Linked DNA regions of Rhodopseudomonas palustris. The protein of the gene in region 1 interacts with the protein of each later gene in a pairwise test. Links are inferred from orthologs where the notes say so. Each region holds a gene or a part of one and is shown in the gene's direction. Other genes may lie near its edges.

What was found. Proteins that work in one complex are often made in the same cells at the same time.
Region 2: the proteins of ctaD (region 1) and HZF03_RS09990 interact in binary tests that used the Escherichia coli proteins (3 or more experiments, as listed by UniProt). The link is inferred for Rhodopseudomonas palustris from one-to-one orthologs.

What each region holds. Positions count from the first base shown.
Region 1 is NZ_CP058907.1:906,521-914,349, forward strand. What follows is about bases 3,063-5,913. They hold ctaD (cytochrome c oxidase subunit I), read left to right. Parts: upstream 3,063-3,600; coding sequence 3,601-5,226; downstream 5,227-5,913. Other genes in these bases: coxB (cytochrome c oxidase subunit II), read left to right, coding at 3,063-3,533; HZF03_RS04205 (heme o synthase), read left to right, coding at 5,299-5,913. Outside these bases: HZF03_RS04170 (DUF433 domain-containing protein), read left to right, coding at 1-64; HZF03_RS04175 (DUF5615 family PIN-like protein), read left to right, coding at 64-393; HZF03_RS04180 (MarR family winged helix-turn-helix transcriptional regulator), read left to right, coding at 476-946; HZF03_RS04185 (organic hydroperoxide resistance protein), read left to right, coding at 1,061-1,486; HZF03_RS04190 (invasion associated locus B family protein), read right to left, coding at 1,719-2,267; more of coxB, read left to right, coding at 2,676-3,062; more of HZF03_RS04205, read left to right, coding at 5,914-6,237; HZF03_RS04210 (hypothetical protein), read left to right, coding at 6,249-6,416; HZF03_RS04215 (cytochrome c oxidase assembly protein), read left to right, coding at 6,431-7,057; HZF03_RS04220 (cytochrome c oxidase subunit 3), read left to right, coding at 7,129-7,829. UniProt on the Escherichia coli protein: Cytochrome bo(3) ubiquinol oxidase is the terminal enzyme in the aerobic respiratory chain of E.coli that predominates when cells are grown at high aeration.
Region 2 is NZ_CP058907.1:2,177,657-2,184,690, forward strand. What follows is about bases 1,334-4,273. They hold HZF03_RS09990 (aminotransferase), read left to right. Parts: upstream 1,334-2,194; coding sequence 2,195-3,352; downstream 3,353-4,273. Other genes in these bases: HZF03_RS09980 (potassium transporter Kup), read left to right, coding at 1,334-1,636; HZF03_RS09985 (rhodanese-like domain-containing protein), read left to right, coding at 1,810-2,172; HZF03_RS09995 (polyamine ABC transporter substrate-binding protein), read left to right, coding at 3,360-4,273. Also shown: more of HZF03_RS09980, read left to right, coding at 1-1,333; more of HZF03_RS09995, read left to right, coding at 4,274-4,475; HZF03_RS10000 (hypothetical protein), read left to right, coding at 4,588-5,727; HZF03_RS10005 (B12-binding domain-containing radical SAM protein), read right to left, coding at 5,743-7,034. UniProt on the Escherichia coli protein: Shows aminotransferase activity with methionine and histidine as substrates, and to a lesser extent also with phenylalanine.

The sequences.
Region 1 (7,829 bases):
GGACATCCGTGCGGCGCTCGCATATGCGGCGGATCGTGAACGGCGGCTCATCACGGCTTCGTAATGAAGCTGCTGTTCGACCAGAACCTCAGCTTTAAACTCTGCCAAGACGTCTCTGATCTTTTCCCAGGATCGTGCCACGTACGCGATGTCGGCCTGACGCAGGCGGATGACCGGACGATATGGAGCTTCGCTCGGGCCAATCAGTTGACGATCGTGTCCCAGGATGCCGATTTTTCCGATATGGCGATGCTGCTCGGGCCGCCGCCGAAAGTGATTTGGGTACGCTCAGGAAATCGGCCGCGCGTCGCAATCGCGCTGTTGCTTCGAACCCATTCCGGCCTGATCGCGGAGTTCGAGGTGAATGATGCGGTCTGTCTGGAAATCTACTAGCCGAGATATCCGATACTCAGCGCGAAGTCGGTGCAGGGTGTCTCGCTTGACATTATATCGCGCACGATATAAATCGCTTTTCATGAAATCGTCCTCGACATCGTCACGCGCGCCGCGTCCGGCGGACAAGCTGAAGCTGGAGACCCAGCTCTGCTTCGCGCTATATTCGACGCTGCTCGGGGTCAACAAAGTATATCGGTCGCTGCTGCGCGAGCTCGATCTGACCTACCCGCAATATCTCGTCATGCTGGTGTTGTGGGAGAGGGATCAGGTCAACGTCTCGGAGATCTGCGATCAGCTGTTCCTCGAAACCACGACGCTGACGCCGCTGCTGAAGCGGCTGGAAGCACGGGGGCTGATCCGGCGACGGCGATCGGCCGAGGACGAGCGTCAGGTGATCGTGTCGTTGACCGAGGAGGGCCGGGCGCTGCGGGCGCGGGTCAAGCACGTGCCCGACTGCCTTGCCGAAGCAATGGGCTATTCCGGCGCCGAGATCGCCGATCTTCGCGACCGGCTCACCGGCCTTCGCACCAATCTGTTTCGTAGCGCCTGATCGGGGATGACGTTGAGCACGTTCAGCCGCTTTTCCTTCTTTAATATATCGCTCGCGATATAGCGTCGCGCGATATTAATCCGCCGCCTCTCTCCCACCTGAAAGGACCACACCATGTCAGTCGAGAAAGTTCTCTACCGCGCCACTGCCACCGCCACCGGAGGCCGCGACGGACGCGGCGTCAGCAGCGATGGCCATCTCGATGTTGCCCTCACCACGCCGAAGGAACTCGGCGGCGCTGGTGGTGCCGGCACCAATCCGGAGCAGCTGTTTGCGGTCGGCTACTCGGCCTGCTTCCTCGGTGCGATGAAGTTCGTCGCCGGCCGCGACAAGCTGCCGATCCCGAAGGATGTCAGCGTCACCGGCTCGGTGGGCATCGGCCCGATCCCGACCGGCTTCGGCATCGAAGTGGAGCTGAAGATCAGCCTGCCGGGCATGGATCCGGCACAGGCGCAGACGCTGGTCGATCGCGCCCACATTGTCTGTCCGTATTCCAACGCCACCCGTGGCAACATCGACGTCACGTTGACCCTGGTCTGAGCGGCCTGGCCGCCTCGCCAAGGCGGCCGTTGACAACACTGACGTCATCGCCCGCGGATGCGGGCGACCCAGTATTCCAGGGCGCTTGTTGGTTCGCCGCGCGCTTGCCACGGAAGCTCTGCGATACTGGGTCCCCCGCATGCGCGGGGGATGACAGCATCATTCTGTTCACGGGCTTCTTGCCCAACACGAGGAGGGCTTGCGTTACGCCGTCGTTCTTGCGCAGGGCGGCCTACGGGAGCTTGTCGTAGCCTTCGCCGAGGCCGTTGAGGCTGAGCGGGAAGCCGATGCCTTCTTCCGGCGTTTCGAAAATGATGAAGGTCGCGGTCTTGGCGTTGCGCAGCTGGCCGAGCAGCTTGTCGTCCATCACCACTTCAGCGACGCAGCCGTTCGGCAGGCAGCGCACGAAGCCGGCGCGGCCGATATCGGCGTTGTCGAGCTTGAGGCCGAGACCCGACGGCAGCAGCACGCCGAGCGGCGCCACCACGCGCATCAGCTTGCTCTTCTGATCGGCTGTCTTGAGGATGATGACGGTGAGGCCGGCGTTGGAGCGATCCTCCGCCACCACGCTCTGAATCAGCGCGCACTGCTCGGCCTTGGCGCCGGGCGGGGTATCGCAGCGGATCTGCCAGTCACCATGCACGGACTTCACCGCGCCCTGGGCCTGGGCCGTGCCGCTGCCGGCCACCGCGGCCAGCGCGATCAACCCGACCGCCAGCATGGCCCCGGACGCAGCGCGGCGGCTCGAGGCAAGGATTGGCGAAAGTCTGGCGAAGCCCATCAGAGGTGTTTCCGAGGTGGTGACGGTTGAACGGGATGGTCGGCGGCGGGTTCCGACTGACCGGCAATGACGGCGCCATGAAGGCAGCGCGCGCGCCAGCGAATCAGGCTTCCGTGACATCCGGGTGCTTTGCCTACAGCGAGGGGCACATCTGTCAAGCCGGCCTCACAAGACCTGGCCGGCGTGTCAGTCACGCCGGACGGAATCCGCGACCGATGAGCAGTCCAGGGTTGTTTGCACGCGCAACTCCTCACTCGTGCATTGCGAGGGGCGGCGAATTGTGTTTGAAAAGTAGAATAAGAAGCGTTCGCACTTAGGCTACGCTTTTGTGCCGAGCGCAATAAAACTGCACGGCCGGTCACGCCGAAACGGCGGGCTCGCTGTGCTAGTCATAGGGAGCGCAGCGGCATGAAGGTGTCGAAGGAGCGTTTGGGGCGGTGGTCGCTGGGACTTGCGATCGCCTGCTGTGCGGCAGCGGTCGGCGGGACCGCATTCGCCGAGATGGGGCAGCCCGCTCCCTGGGAGGTCACCCTTCAGCAACCCGCCTCTCCGGTGATGCAGAACATCGTCTGGTTTCACAGCTTCTTGCTGTGGCTGATCACCCTGATCACGCTGTTCGTGTTGGCGCTGCTGGTCATCGTGGTGGTGAAGTTCAACGCCAAGGCCAACCCGGTCCCCTCGAAGACGACCCACAACACGCTGATCGAAGTCGCCTGGACGATCGTGCCGGTGCTGATCCTGGTGGCGGTCGCGGTGCCATCGTTCCGGCTGCTGTTTCTCGAACTCGACATTCCGAAGCCGGACCTCACCGTGAAGGCCACCGGCAATCAGTGGAACTGGACCTACACCTATCCCGACGACAAGATCGAATTCACCTCGATCATGCTGACTGACGAAGAGCGGGCCAAGATGAATCCGGTCCCGCCGCGGCTGCTCGGTGTCGACAACGAGATGGTGGTGCCGGTCGACAAGGTGGTGCGGATCCAGACCACCGCGGCCGATGTGATCCACTCCTGGGCGATTCCATCGTTCGGCGTGAAGATCGACGCCATCCCCGGCCGCCTCAACGAAGCCTGGTTCAAGGCCATCAAGGAAGGCCGTTACTACGGCCAGTGCTCGGAACTGTGTGGCCGGGACCATGCCTTCATGCCGATCGTCGTCCGTGTGGTGAACGAACAGGAGTACGAAGCCTGGAAGAAAAAGCAGCAGGTCGCCTCGCGCATGCGTGACGATTCCTACGCCTCGGCCGCTTCCGCCACGCGCTAAAGCGGCGGGATCGCAAGACGTCGAACGGAGACCGCAAGGTCTGAGGTTTTCAAGTCAGGATCTGAAGATGGCAATGGAAGCTGCAAGGGTCGCCCATTCCGAACACGCGCACGACGATCACGCGCATGCGCATCCGACCGGATGGCGACGCTATCTGTACTCGACCAACCACAAGGACATCGGCACCATGTATCTGGTGTTCGCCGTGATGGCGGGCGTCATCGGTGCGGCGATGTCGATCGCGATCCGGGTCGAGTTGATGTTCCCCGGCATTCAGATCTTTCACAACACCCACACCTACAACGTCTTCGTCACCTCGCATGGCCTGATCATGATCTTCTTCATGGTGATGCCGGCGATGATCGGCGGGTTCGGCAACTGGTTCGTGCCGCTAATGATCGGCGCGCCGGACATGGCGTTCCCGCGGATGAACAACATCTCGTTCTGGCTGCTGCCGGCCGCGTTCGCGCTGCTGATCATCTCCACCTTCGTGGAGGGCGAGCCGTCGTCGAACGGCGTCGGCGCCGGCTGGACGATGTATGCGCCGCTATCGACCATCGGGCATCCCGGACCCGCGGTGGACTTCGCGATCTTGGCGCTACATTTGGCCGGTGCATCGTCGATCCTCGGCGCGATCAACTTCATCACCACCATCTTCAATATGCGGGCGCCGGGCATGACCCTGCACAAGATGCCGCTGTTCGTGTGGTCGGTGCTGATCACCGCGTTCCTGCTGCTTCTGTCGCTGCCGGTGCTTGCTGGTGCCATCACCATGCTGCTCACCGACCGCAACTTCGGCACCACCTTCTTCTCGGCCGAAGGCGGCGGCGATCCGCTGCTGTTCCAGCACCTGTTCTGGTTCTTCGGTCATCCCGAAGTGTACATCCTGATCCTGCCGGGCTTCGGCATGATCAGCCAGATCGTGTCGACCTTCTCCAAGAAGCCGGTGTTCGGCTATCTCGGTATGGCCTACGCGATGGTGGCGATCGGCGTGATCGGCTTCGTGGTGTGGGCGCACCACATGTACACCGTCGGCATGTCGAGCACGACGCAGGCTTATTTCGTCGCCGCCACCATGGTGATCGCGGTGCCGACCGGCGTGAAGGTGTTCTCCTGGATCGCCACGATGTGGGGCGGCTCGATCGAATTCAAGACGCCAATGCTGTGGGCGGTGGGGTTCATCTTCCTGTTCACCGTCGGCGGTGTCACCGGCGTGGTGCTGGCCAATGCTGGCGTCGACCGGGTGCTGCAGGACACCTACTACGTCGTCGCGCACTTCCATTACGTGCTGTCGCTCGGCGCCGTCTTCGCGATTTTCGCGGGCTGGTACTACTGGTTCCCGAAGATGACCGGCTACATGTACAACGAGACCATCGGCAAGCTGCACTTCTGGCTCACCTTTATCGGCGTCAACATGGTGTTCTTCCCGCAGCACTTCCTCGGTCTATCGGGGATGCCGCGGCGCTACGTCGATTACCCGGATGCGTTCGCCGGCTGGAATCTGGTGTCTTCGATCGGCTCCTATATCTCCGGCTTCGCCGTGCTGGTCTTCCTTTACGGAATGACGCTCGCCTTCATCCGCAAGGAGCGCGCGGCGGACAATCCGTGGGGCGCCGGCGCCACCACGCTGGAGTGGACGCTGTCGTCGCCGCCGCCTTTCCATCAGTTCGAGGTGCTGCCGCAGGTGCGCTGAGGCCGGTGTTGGAACCTGCATCCGCCGCCGTCGTTGCGGCGGGGGATGCAGCTCGAAAGAAGAGGTGAGCCCGTGTCGGTCATCGACGTCAATCCGATCCCGCTTGCGCCCCGGATATCCGAAGCCGGCGTCGCCGACTACATCGCGCTGCTCAAGCCGCGGGTGATGTCGCTGGTGGTGTTCACTGCTCTGGTCGGCCTGTTGATGGCCCCCGGCAGCTTCCATCCGGTGCTGGCGATCACCGCGATCATCTGCATCGCGGTCGGCGGCGGCGCCGCCGGCGCGCTAAACATGTGGTACGAGGACGACATCGACGCCAAGATGACGCGCACCGCCAACCGGCCGATCCCGCGCGGGCGGGTGACGCGGCCGGAGGCGCTGACCTTCGGCATGACGCTGGCGTTCTTCTCGGTGGTCACGCTCGGCATCCTGGTGAACTGGATCGCCGCCGCACTGCTCGCCTTCACCATTTTCTTCTACGTCGTGATCTACACGATGTGGCTGAAGCGCTGGACCGCGCAGAACATCGTGATCGGCGGCGCCGCCGGTGCGTTGCCGCCGGTGGTGGCGTGGGCATCGGTCACTGGATCGCTGGCGGTCGAGCCGATCCTGCTGTTCCTGATCATCTTCTTCTGGACCCCGCCGCACTTCTGGGCGCTGGCTCTGTTTCGGAACGACGACTACGCCCGCGCCGGGGTGCCGATGCTGCCGGTCGTCGCGGGCCCCGATCACACCCGGCTGCAGATTCTGCTATACACCGTTGCGCTGGTCGCGGTCGCGGCCGCGCCGTGGCCGCTCGGCTATTTCGACGCGATCTATGGCGTGGCGTCGCTGGCGCTCGGCGGCTGGATGCTGGTGCTGGCGGTGCGGGTGTATCGCCATCGTTCCGGCAGCGCCGCGCTGCGCGCGACCCGTAATCTGTTCAAGTTCTCGATCCTGTATCTGTTCGCGCTGTTTGCGATCCTGTTGGTCGAGGTGATCGCCGCGACCGTGCTGAGGCTGATCGGCTAATGGAGGGCGCGATGGAGCCAGCTCATAAGACGCCGCCCGGTATCGTCCTCACCGATGCGCAGAAAAAGCGCCAGCGCGAACGCTCGATCGCCATCGCAGTCGCGCTCGGCGTGCTGGTGGTGCTGTTCTTCGCCGTAACCCTGGTCAAGGGGCCGGCGGTACTGCACCGGCCGATGTGAGGGAGGTGCCGCCGATGTCGCCGCCGCTTCCGCAAGCTCCGCAGCAGCCGGCACCACGCCGAGGACTCGGACGCGATACGGCGGTGGCAGCGGTGTGCGGTCTGGTTGTCGCCCTGATGGTCGGGGCGTCGTTCGCGGCCGTGCCGTTCTATAACTGGTTCTGCCGCACCACCGGGTTTAACGGCACCACGCAGGTTGCCCGCGCTGTGCCGAGTTCGGCGCCGCTCGATCGCACCGTCACGGTAAGCTTCGATTCCAACGTCAACGGCCTGCCGTGGAAGTTCGAGCCGGAGCAGCGCGAGATCGAGGTGCCGATCGGCAAGGTGGTGACGGTGTATTACCGCATCACCAACCTGTCGCGCTCCGACACCGTCGGACAGGCGGCCTATAATGTCACGCCGCTGACGGTCGGCTCCTACTTCACCAAAATCAATTGCTTCTGCTTCACCGAGCAGCCCCTGGCCGCCGGTGAGAGCCGCGACATGCCGGTGGTGTTCTACATCGATCCGACGTTCGCTGCCGATTCGGAGAACGACACCGTCAAGACGATCACCTTGTCCTACACCTACTACCCGGTGCGCGATCCAGCGCCGAAGCCGGTGGCTTCGAGCGAACCGGCACCGCGCAAGGGCAATCTCTGACAGGAACCGCCGCAACAAGAACGACCGGGACACGCATCGCCATCCCGGAGGGATCGAAACGGAGAGCGACAATGGCCACGGCGCACGTCAAGCACCACGACTATCATCTGGTCGATCCGAGCCCCTGGCCGTTCGTCGGTTCGGTCTCGGCGTTCGTTATGGCGCTTGGCGCGGTGTCCTGGATGCACCACATGTACCAAGGCGCGCCAATCGTGTTCGGTGTCGGCATCATCGGCGTGCTCTACACCATGGCGAGCTGGTGGAGCGACGTGATCCGCGAGGCGCAGTATCAACACGATCACACCCGCGTGGTGCAGCTCAGTCACCGCTACGGCATGATCCTGTTCATCGCCTCCGAGGTGATGTTCTTCGTCGCCTGGTTCTGGGCCTATTTCAATGCGGCGCTGTTTCCGGCCGATCCGGTCCACGCCACCCGCGAGGCGTTGTTCGGCGGGGTGTGGCCGCCGAAAGGAATCGAAACGTTCGACCCGTGGCACCTGCCGTTGCTCAACACCCTGATCCTGCTGACCTCGGGCACTACGGTGACCTGGGCACACCACGCGCTGCTGCAGAATGACCGCAAGGGCCTGAAGCAGGGGCTGATCTGTACCGTCCTGCTCGGCGCGACGTTCTCCTGCGTGCAGGTCTACGAATACAGCCACGCCACCTTCTCGTTTGCGGGCAACATCTACGGCGCCACCTTCTTCATGGCGACCGGCTTCCACGGCTTTCACGTGCTGGTCGGCACCATCTTCCTGCTGGTTTGCCTGAT
Region 2 (7,034 bases), 1.3 Mb from region 1 along the record:
CAACGGCGAGGGCGGCACGCTGTCGCTGATGGCGCTCGGCCGGCGCGCGCTGGGCCGCCGCAGCCTGTTTCTCCTGGTGCTCGGCGTGATCGGCGCCTCGATGTTCATCGGCGACTCGATGATCACGCCGGCGATCTCGGTGCTGTCGGCGATCGAGGGCTTGAAGATCGCGGCCCCCGCGCTCGAACACTACGTCGTCCCGCTGACGGTGCTGGTCCTGGTTCTGTTGTTCGGCGTGCAGAGCCACGGCACGGCGATTGTTGCGCGGTTCTTCGGCCCGGTGATGCTGGTGTGGTTCGCCACGCTGGCGGCGATGGGCGCGATGCACATCATGGACGATCCATCGGTGCTGGCCGCCATCAACCCGTGGTACGCGGCGCAATTCCTCGCAAGCCACGGCACCATCGGGCTGGTAACGCTGGGCGCGGTGTTTCTGGCCGTCACCGGCGGCGAGGCGCTGTACGCCGATCTCGGCCATTTCGGCCGTCGCCCGATTCAGACCGCCTGGCTCGGCTTCGTACTGCCGGCTCTGCTGATCAATTACTTCGGCCAGGGCGCGCTTGTGCTGTCCAATCCGGCGGCGTTGGAAAATCCGTTCTACAAGATGGTGCCTGAGGCGTTGGTGCTGCCGCTGACGCTGATGGCGACGGCGGCGACGGTGATCGCCAGCCAAGCGGTGATCACCGGCGCGTTCTCGCTGATCAGCCAGGCGGTGCAACTCGGGCTGCTGCCGCGGTTCGAGGTGCGTTACACCTCCGAGACCAATGCCGGGCAGATCTACCTGCCGCGCGTCAACGCGTTGCTGCTGACCGGCGTATTGCTGCTGGTACTGCTGTTTCAGACGTCCAGTCGGCTCGCCTCCGCCTATGGCATTGCGGTGTCCACCACGATGGTGGTCGACGGCATCATGGGCTTCGTGGTGATCTGGAAGCTGTGGCGCTGGAGTTGGCCGGCTGCGGCGCTGGTCATCCTGCCGTTGGTGCTGGTCGATGCGATGTTCTTCAGCGCCAATCTGCTGAAGCTGCTCGACGGCGCCTGGGTGCCGCTGCTGTTCGGGCTGGCGATGGCCGCGGTGATCTGGACCTGGCGGCGCGGCGTCGCGCTGCTGATGATCAAGTCACGTCGTGCCGAGGTACCGCTCGACGATCTGATCGGCAGCCTGGAGAAACACCCGCCGCACATCGTCAAGGGCACCGCGGTGTTTTTGACCGCCGACGCCGAATTTGTCCCGCCGGCGCTGCTGCACAATCTCAAGCACAACAAGGTGCTGCACGAGCACAACGTGATCCTGACGATCGAGACGATGCACACCCCGCGGGTCGAAGCGGCCGACCGGATCCGGCTGGTGAAGGTGAGCGAGAAGTTCAGCAAGGTGGCGTTGCGGTTCGGGTTCATGGAAACCCCGAACGTGCCGAAGGCGCTGGTGCTGGCGCGCAAACTCGGCTGGGAGTTCGACATCATGTCGACCTCGTTCTTTGTGTCGCGGCGCTCGCTGAAACCGGCCGCGCAATCCGAGATGTGGCGGTGGCAGACCAAGCTGTTCGTCGCTCTTGCCAAGTCCGCCAACGACGCCACCGACTATTTCCAGATCCCGACCGGCCGGGTGGTCGAGGTCGGCGCGCAGGTCACCATCTAGCCGCCGGCGCGAGGGCAGGGCGGCCGGCTTCGACCAAAAGCTGCAATGCTTTCGCGGCTCGCTGCGCCTATCCAGCAAACATGCCGATGATCTCGTTGAGAAGCTTGATTTTCCTCGCGCTAGGCGCAACCTTGGCGCCGCAATGGCCGAGCCTCGTTCTCGTTGTTGCGCTCATGGATCCAGGCAGTGCGATTGCGGGAGAAAAGAAAGTGGCAGGCCAGGTTGAAGATTTGACCCCTCAGGAGGTCGCCAAGGGTATCGCCGATGGGCGCTATCTGTTGGTCGATGTTCGCGAGCCCAACGAGGTCGCCGTAGAGGCCTATCCTGACGCCGTGGTTGTTCCGCTGTCGACCTTCGACCCCAAGGCGATCCCCGATCCGGCCGGCAAAGAGGTCGTGTTCGCCTGCCGCTCCGGCAAGCGTTCGGTGACGGCGTCGATGGCCGCCCAGGCGGCCGGGCTGCCCTATAACCGGCACCTCGCCGGCGGCATCCTGGGTTGGAAGGCGGCTGGTCTGCCGACCAAGCCGGGTCACTGATCCGTACGATGACCGCCATCCGATGAGCAACAAGGTCTTCGCCGATCTGCCTGTCACCGTGTTCGAAGCGATGTCGCAGCTCGCGCGCGACAACGACGCGATCAATCTCGGCCAGGGCTTTCCGGACGATCCGGGGCCGGAGGACATCCGTCGCGCCGCCGCCGACGCGGTGCTGAACGGCTACAACCAGTATCCGTCGATGATGGGGCTGCCGGAGCTGCGTCAGGCGATCTCGACGCACTACGCGCATTGGCATGGCGTCCAGCTCGATCCGATGACCGAAGTGATGGTCACCTCCGGCGCCACCGAGGCGCTGGCGAGCGCCATTCTGTCGGTGGTCGAGCCCGGCGACGAAGTGATCGTGTTCCAGCCGGTGTACGACTCCTATCTGCCTATTATCCGGCAGGCCGGTGGCATTCCACGCCTCGTCCGTCTCGAACCGCCGCATTGGCGCATCACCGAAGAATCGCTGCGGCGGGTGTTCAGCGCCAAGACCAAGGCGATCGTCTTCAACAATCCGCTCAACCCGGCCGCGGTGGTGTATCCGCGCGAGGACCTCGAATTGCTGGCGCGGTTCTGCCAGGAGTTCGACGCGGTGGCGATCTGCGACGAGGTGTGGGAGCACGTCACCTTCGACGGTCTCAACCACATCCCGCTGATCACCATCCCCGGAATGCGCGACCGCACCATCAAGATCGGCTCGGCCGGCAAGATCTTCTCGCTCACCGGCTGGAAGGTCGGCTTCGTCTGCGCCGCGCCCAGGCTGCTACGGGTGGCCGCCAAGGTGCATCAGTTCCTGGCGTTCACCACGGCACCAAACCTGCAGGCCGCCGTGGCCTACGGCCTCGGCAAGAGCGACGATTACTTCCTGCAGATGCGCAAGGACCTTGCCCGCAGCCGCGATCGGCTGGCGCAGGGGTTGTCCAGTATCGGCTTTCCGGTGATCCGCTCGCAAGGGACCTATTTTCTCACCGTCGATTTGTCGCCGCTCGGCCTTAACGAAACCGACGAGGCGTTCTGCAAGCGCATCGTCACCGACTACAAGGTCGCGGCGATTCCGGTGTCGGCGTTCTACGAGGAAGAGCCTGTCACCTCGGTGGTACGGTTCTGTTTCGCCAAGAAGGATCAGACGCTCGACACCGCCCTCGAGCGCCTGTCGGATGCGGTTCACGGGCGCTAGGGATTTCATGATGCGGGATACGATGCGGCGGCGACTGCTGACTCTGGGCGCGGGGATCGCTCTGTCGGTGTCGCTCACGCTGCCTGGCTGGGCGCAAGACCGCACCGTCAATTTCTACAACTGGTCGAACTATGTCGCGCCGGGCGTGATCGAGGATTTTACCCGCGAGACCGGCATCAAGGTGGTGTACGACACTTTCGACGCCAACGAGACGCTGGAGACCAAGCTGCTCGCCGGAAAGTCGGGCTACGACGTCGTGGTGCCGACGGCTTACTTCCTGCAGCGGCAGATCACCGCCGGCGTGTTCCAGAAGCTCGACAAGTCGAAGCTGCCGAACCTGAAGAACGCCTGGGATTTCGTCACCGATAGACTGGCGCTGTATGACCCCGGCAATCAGTTCGCCGTCAACTACATGTGGGGCACCACCGGCATCGGCTACAACGTCGCCGCGGCGAAGCGGATTCTCGGCGAGGGTGCCGTGATCGACAGCTGGGAGATGATCTTCAAGCCGGAGAACCTGGCGAAGTTCAAGGAGTGCGGCGTCCACATGCTGGATTCCGCCGACGACATTCTGCCCGCCGCGCTGACCTATCTCGGCCGCGATCCGAATTCGACCAATAAGGACGATTTGGAGAAGGCTGCCGAGGTGGTCGGCAAGGTTCAGCCGTCGGTCCGCAAATTCCATTCGTCCGAATATCTCAACGCGCTTGCGACCGGAGAGATCTGCCTGGTGGTGGCATGGTCGGGCGACATCAAGCAGGCGCAGTCGCGCGCCGCCGAAGCCCATAACGGCGTCGAGATCGGCTATGCGATCCCCAAGGAGGGCGCGCAGATGTTCTTCGACAATCTGGCGATCCCGGCCGACGCCAAGAACGTTACCGAAGCGCACGAACTGATCAACTTCCTGTACCGGCCGGACATCGCCGCACGCAATTCGGACTTCCTGTCCTATGCCAACGGCAACAAGACCAGCCAGGACTTCATCAATCCCCGCGTGCTGAACGACAAGGCAATCTATCCGGACGCCGCCACACAGGGCCGGCTGTTCGTGATTACCGCACGTGATCCGGCGACACAGCGCACCATCAACCGGCTGTGGACCCGGGTGAAGACGGGACGCTGACGGCCGGTATCGATCGCTCATGGGTACGGGAGTAATTCCGAGCATCGATACCTTACAAACTGCGTAGGCGCACGAGTGCCCGAATCGGCCTCAGCGGGCGCAGGATCGGCTCATGCAAATGGCGATCCGATCCCTCACGCGACTTCGTGGCGGCTGTTCTCTGGCCGCCCGCGGGCTGTGTAGTCTTGCTGTTTTCACCGGCATCACGGGGACGGCCGGCGCGGGCGATCGGCTTCGAGAGCGCTGGGCTCCGCGCTGGACCGTTTCGGCCGAAGCATTGGTGCTTGGCCGCGAAGGGACTGGCAATCAATCGTTGATCGCACTCGTGCCGGGCGACGTGCCATGGTGGACACCGGTCGGCCCGAACACGACTAACGTCCCCGGTGCCGAGGTGCTGAACAGCAATCAACTCAGTCAGCGCTTGGCCGCGGGCCCGAGGATCGGTATCAGCTACCGAGACCCATCGGGTTATGGCGTCGAGCTATCCTACTTCAATGTGCTCGGGCTGAAGGCATCAAGAAGCGCCGGCCCGGAGACGCCGGGACAATGGTTGGTGATGAAAGCGCCCGGTACGTTCTGGCAGACCCAGGACTATGCGTTTCAAGCGATGGTGTGGCAGGACGATACCCGGCTGCACAGTCTGGAGGCCAATGCGCGGCTGGAGATAACGCCGCGCGTGACGCTGCTGGCAGGTGTTCGCTGGCTGCAACTGCACGATCAGTTGCAAGGGACGCTGGATCCGGCCGATCTCGGCCAGCCGATGTGGAAGTTCAGAGTGCCGAGCCGGCTGTCCGATGCCGTTCCGGTTCCCGGCAGCCCGGTCGTGATCAATCCGCCGTTCTGGACGAGCTCGACGACGAACAACCTCTACGGCGTTCAAGTCGGCGTGCGAGCGACCTTGTGGGAGATCGATCGCGTCTCGGTGGATGCCGTACTGAAGGCTGGTGTTTTCGACAACCACGCGACGCAAACCGCGCAGGTCAGCATGCAGAAGCAGATCTACCCGACTTACGCGGCGACCGACGGGGCCGCCTTCGTCGGACAGGGCGGCATCGCGGCGAAATATCGGCTGAGCGATCACGTCGCTCTCAAGCTTGGATACGAAGCGTTGTGGCTCGGACGCGTAGCGTTGGCTACGGCCCAAGTTCAGGCGACCGCAACGACGTTCAGCAGCGTGACGGCAGCAGGTGTCGATTGTCGCTCGTCGACGCTTCTTCAAGGCGTCACGGTCGGTATGGAGTACTCGTTTTAGCGCGGCGGCCTGCTGTCAGGCGGTCTTCGCCAGTTTCGGCGCTGGCGCGCCGTGGAGAGCAACCTGCTCGAGATCCCGTAAATCGACCGTTCCCGGCAGCGCGTGATCGGATGGCTTGTCGCCGACGCCCCGCATCGGGATCGGGCTGACCGGGGCGCGGTCGTGCCGCTCGATGTCACCGCGGAGCAGCCGCCACGCCCAGCCGGCAGTTCGCCGGTAGGTGTGGGCGAGCCCGATCATGCCGTAGATCTGCGCGCCGGCATCGACGATATGAGCGCGGAATTTCAGCCAGGCCCGACGCCGCATCCGCTTGGCCGGTGAGAAATGCGCGACCTCGTGGGCGGGGCGGGTTTCGGAGCTCGAGAACACGTCGGCCGATTTGGAGAACACCAGCGCGCTGAGGAAGCGGATCGGGTTGAAGAAATAGGTGTAGGCGAGCAGCAGATTGAGCTGCTTCAGCCAGGGCCGCGGGTGCTTCGAGGCGACGACGTAGTTGCCGTCCATGATATGCGGCTCGACCTTGATGTCGCCGGCGCGGCTGAACGCCATGCCGGATTCGAACACGTTCTCGTACCACTTCGAACCGGGGGCAGGGGTCAGCATCATCACCTGCGTGCTGATCGAGCCGGCCTTGCGCAGCAGCCTGATTTGGTTGATCAGGCCGTAGTTCGACTTCCAGGTCACCAACGGCTGGCTGTCGTGATGCATCATCATCGGCATCGGCAGGATGTTGTTTTCGCGCAGCAGCTTGAAGGCGAGCTGGGTCTTGTCCTTGTCCTGCGCCTTCTTCACCAGCGTCGCGGTCATATCCTCGACGCCGAGCCACACCGCCGCAAAGCCCGCATCGCGGATCAGCGGCAGGTGATCGCGCATCCCGACGGTGTCGTGCACCGTGACTTCGGTGCCGAGCCGCACCTTGCAGAACGGCCGTTCGGAGCGCTTGCGCGCCAGCGTGCCGGCGATGTCCAGCGTGCGCTTGGTGTCGTTGAAGAAGTTATCGTCGGCGCCGAAGAAGTGATAGATGCCGAAAGTGCTGGCGATCTGCCCGATTTCCTCGGCGATGCGCTCGCCGCTTTTGGCGCGGAATTGGGACTGGTTGTAGGCCGGGATCGGGCAGTATGAGCAGCGGAACTTGCAGCCCGCGGTCATCACGATGCTGGCGATCGGGCTATGGCGCTTCACCCGGTTGATCGGCAGCGCCTGGCTCGCCAGCGTTGCACTGTTGCTCGGGGCCTCCAGCAGTTTGTAGCCGTGCACCGGGTCGGGTAGCTCGTCGAGATCGCCGAGCAGGCGCTGTACGCCGGTAT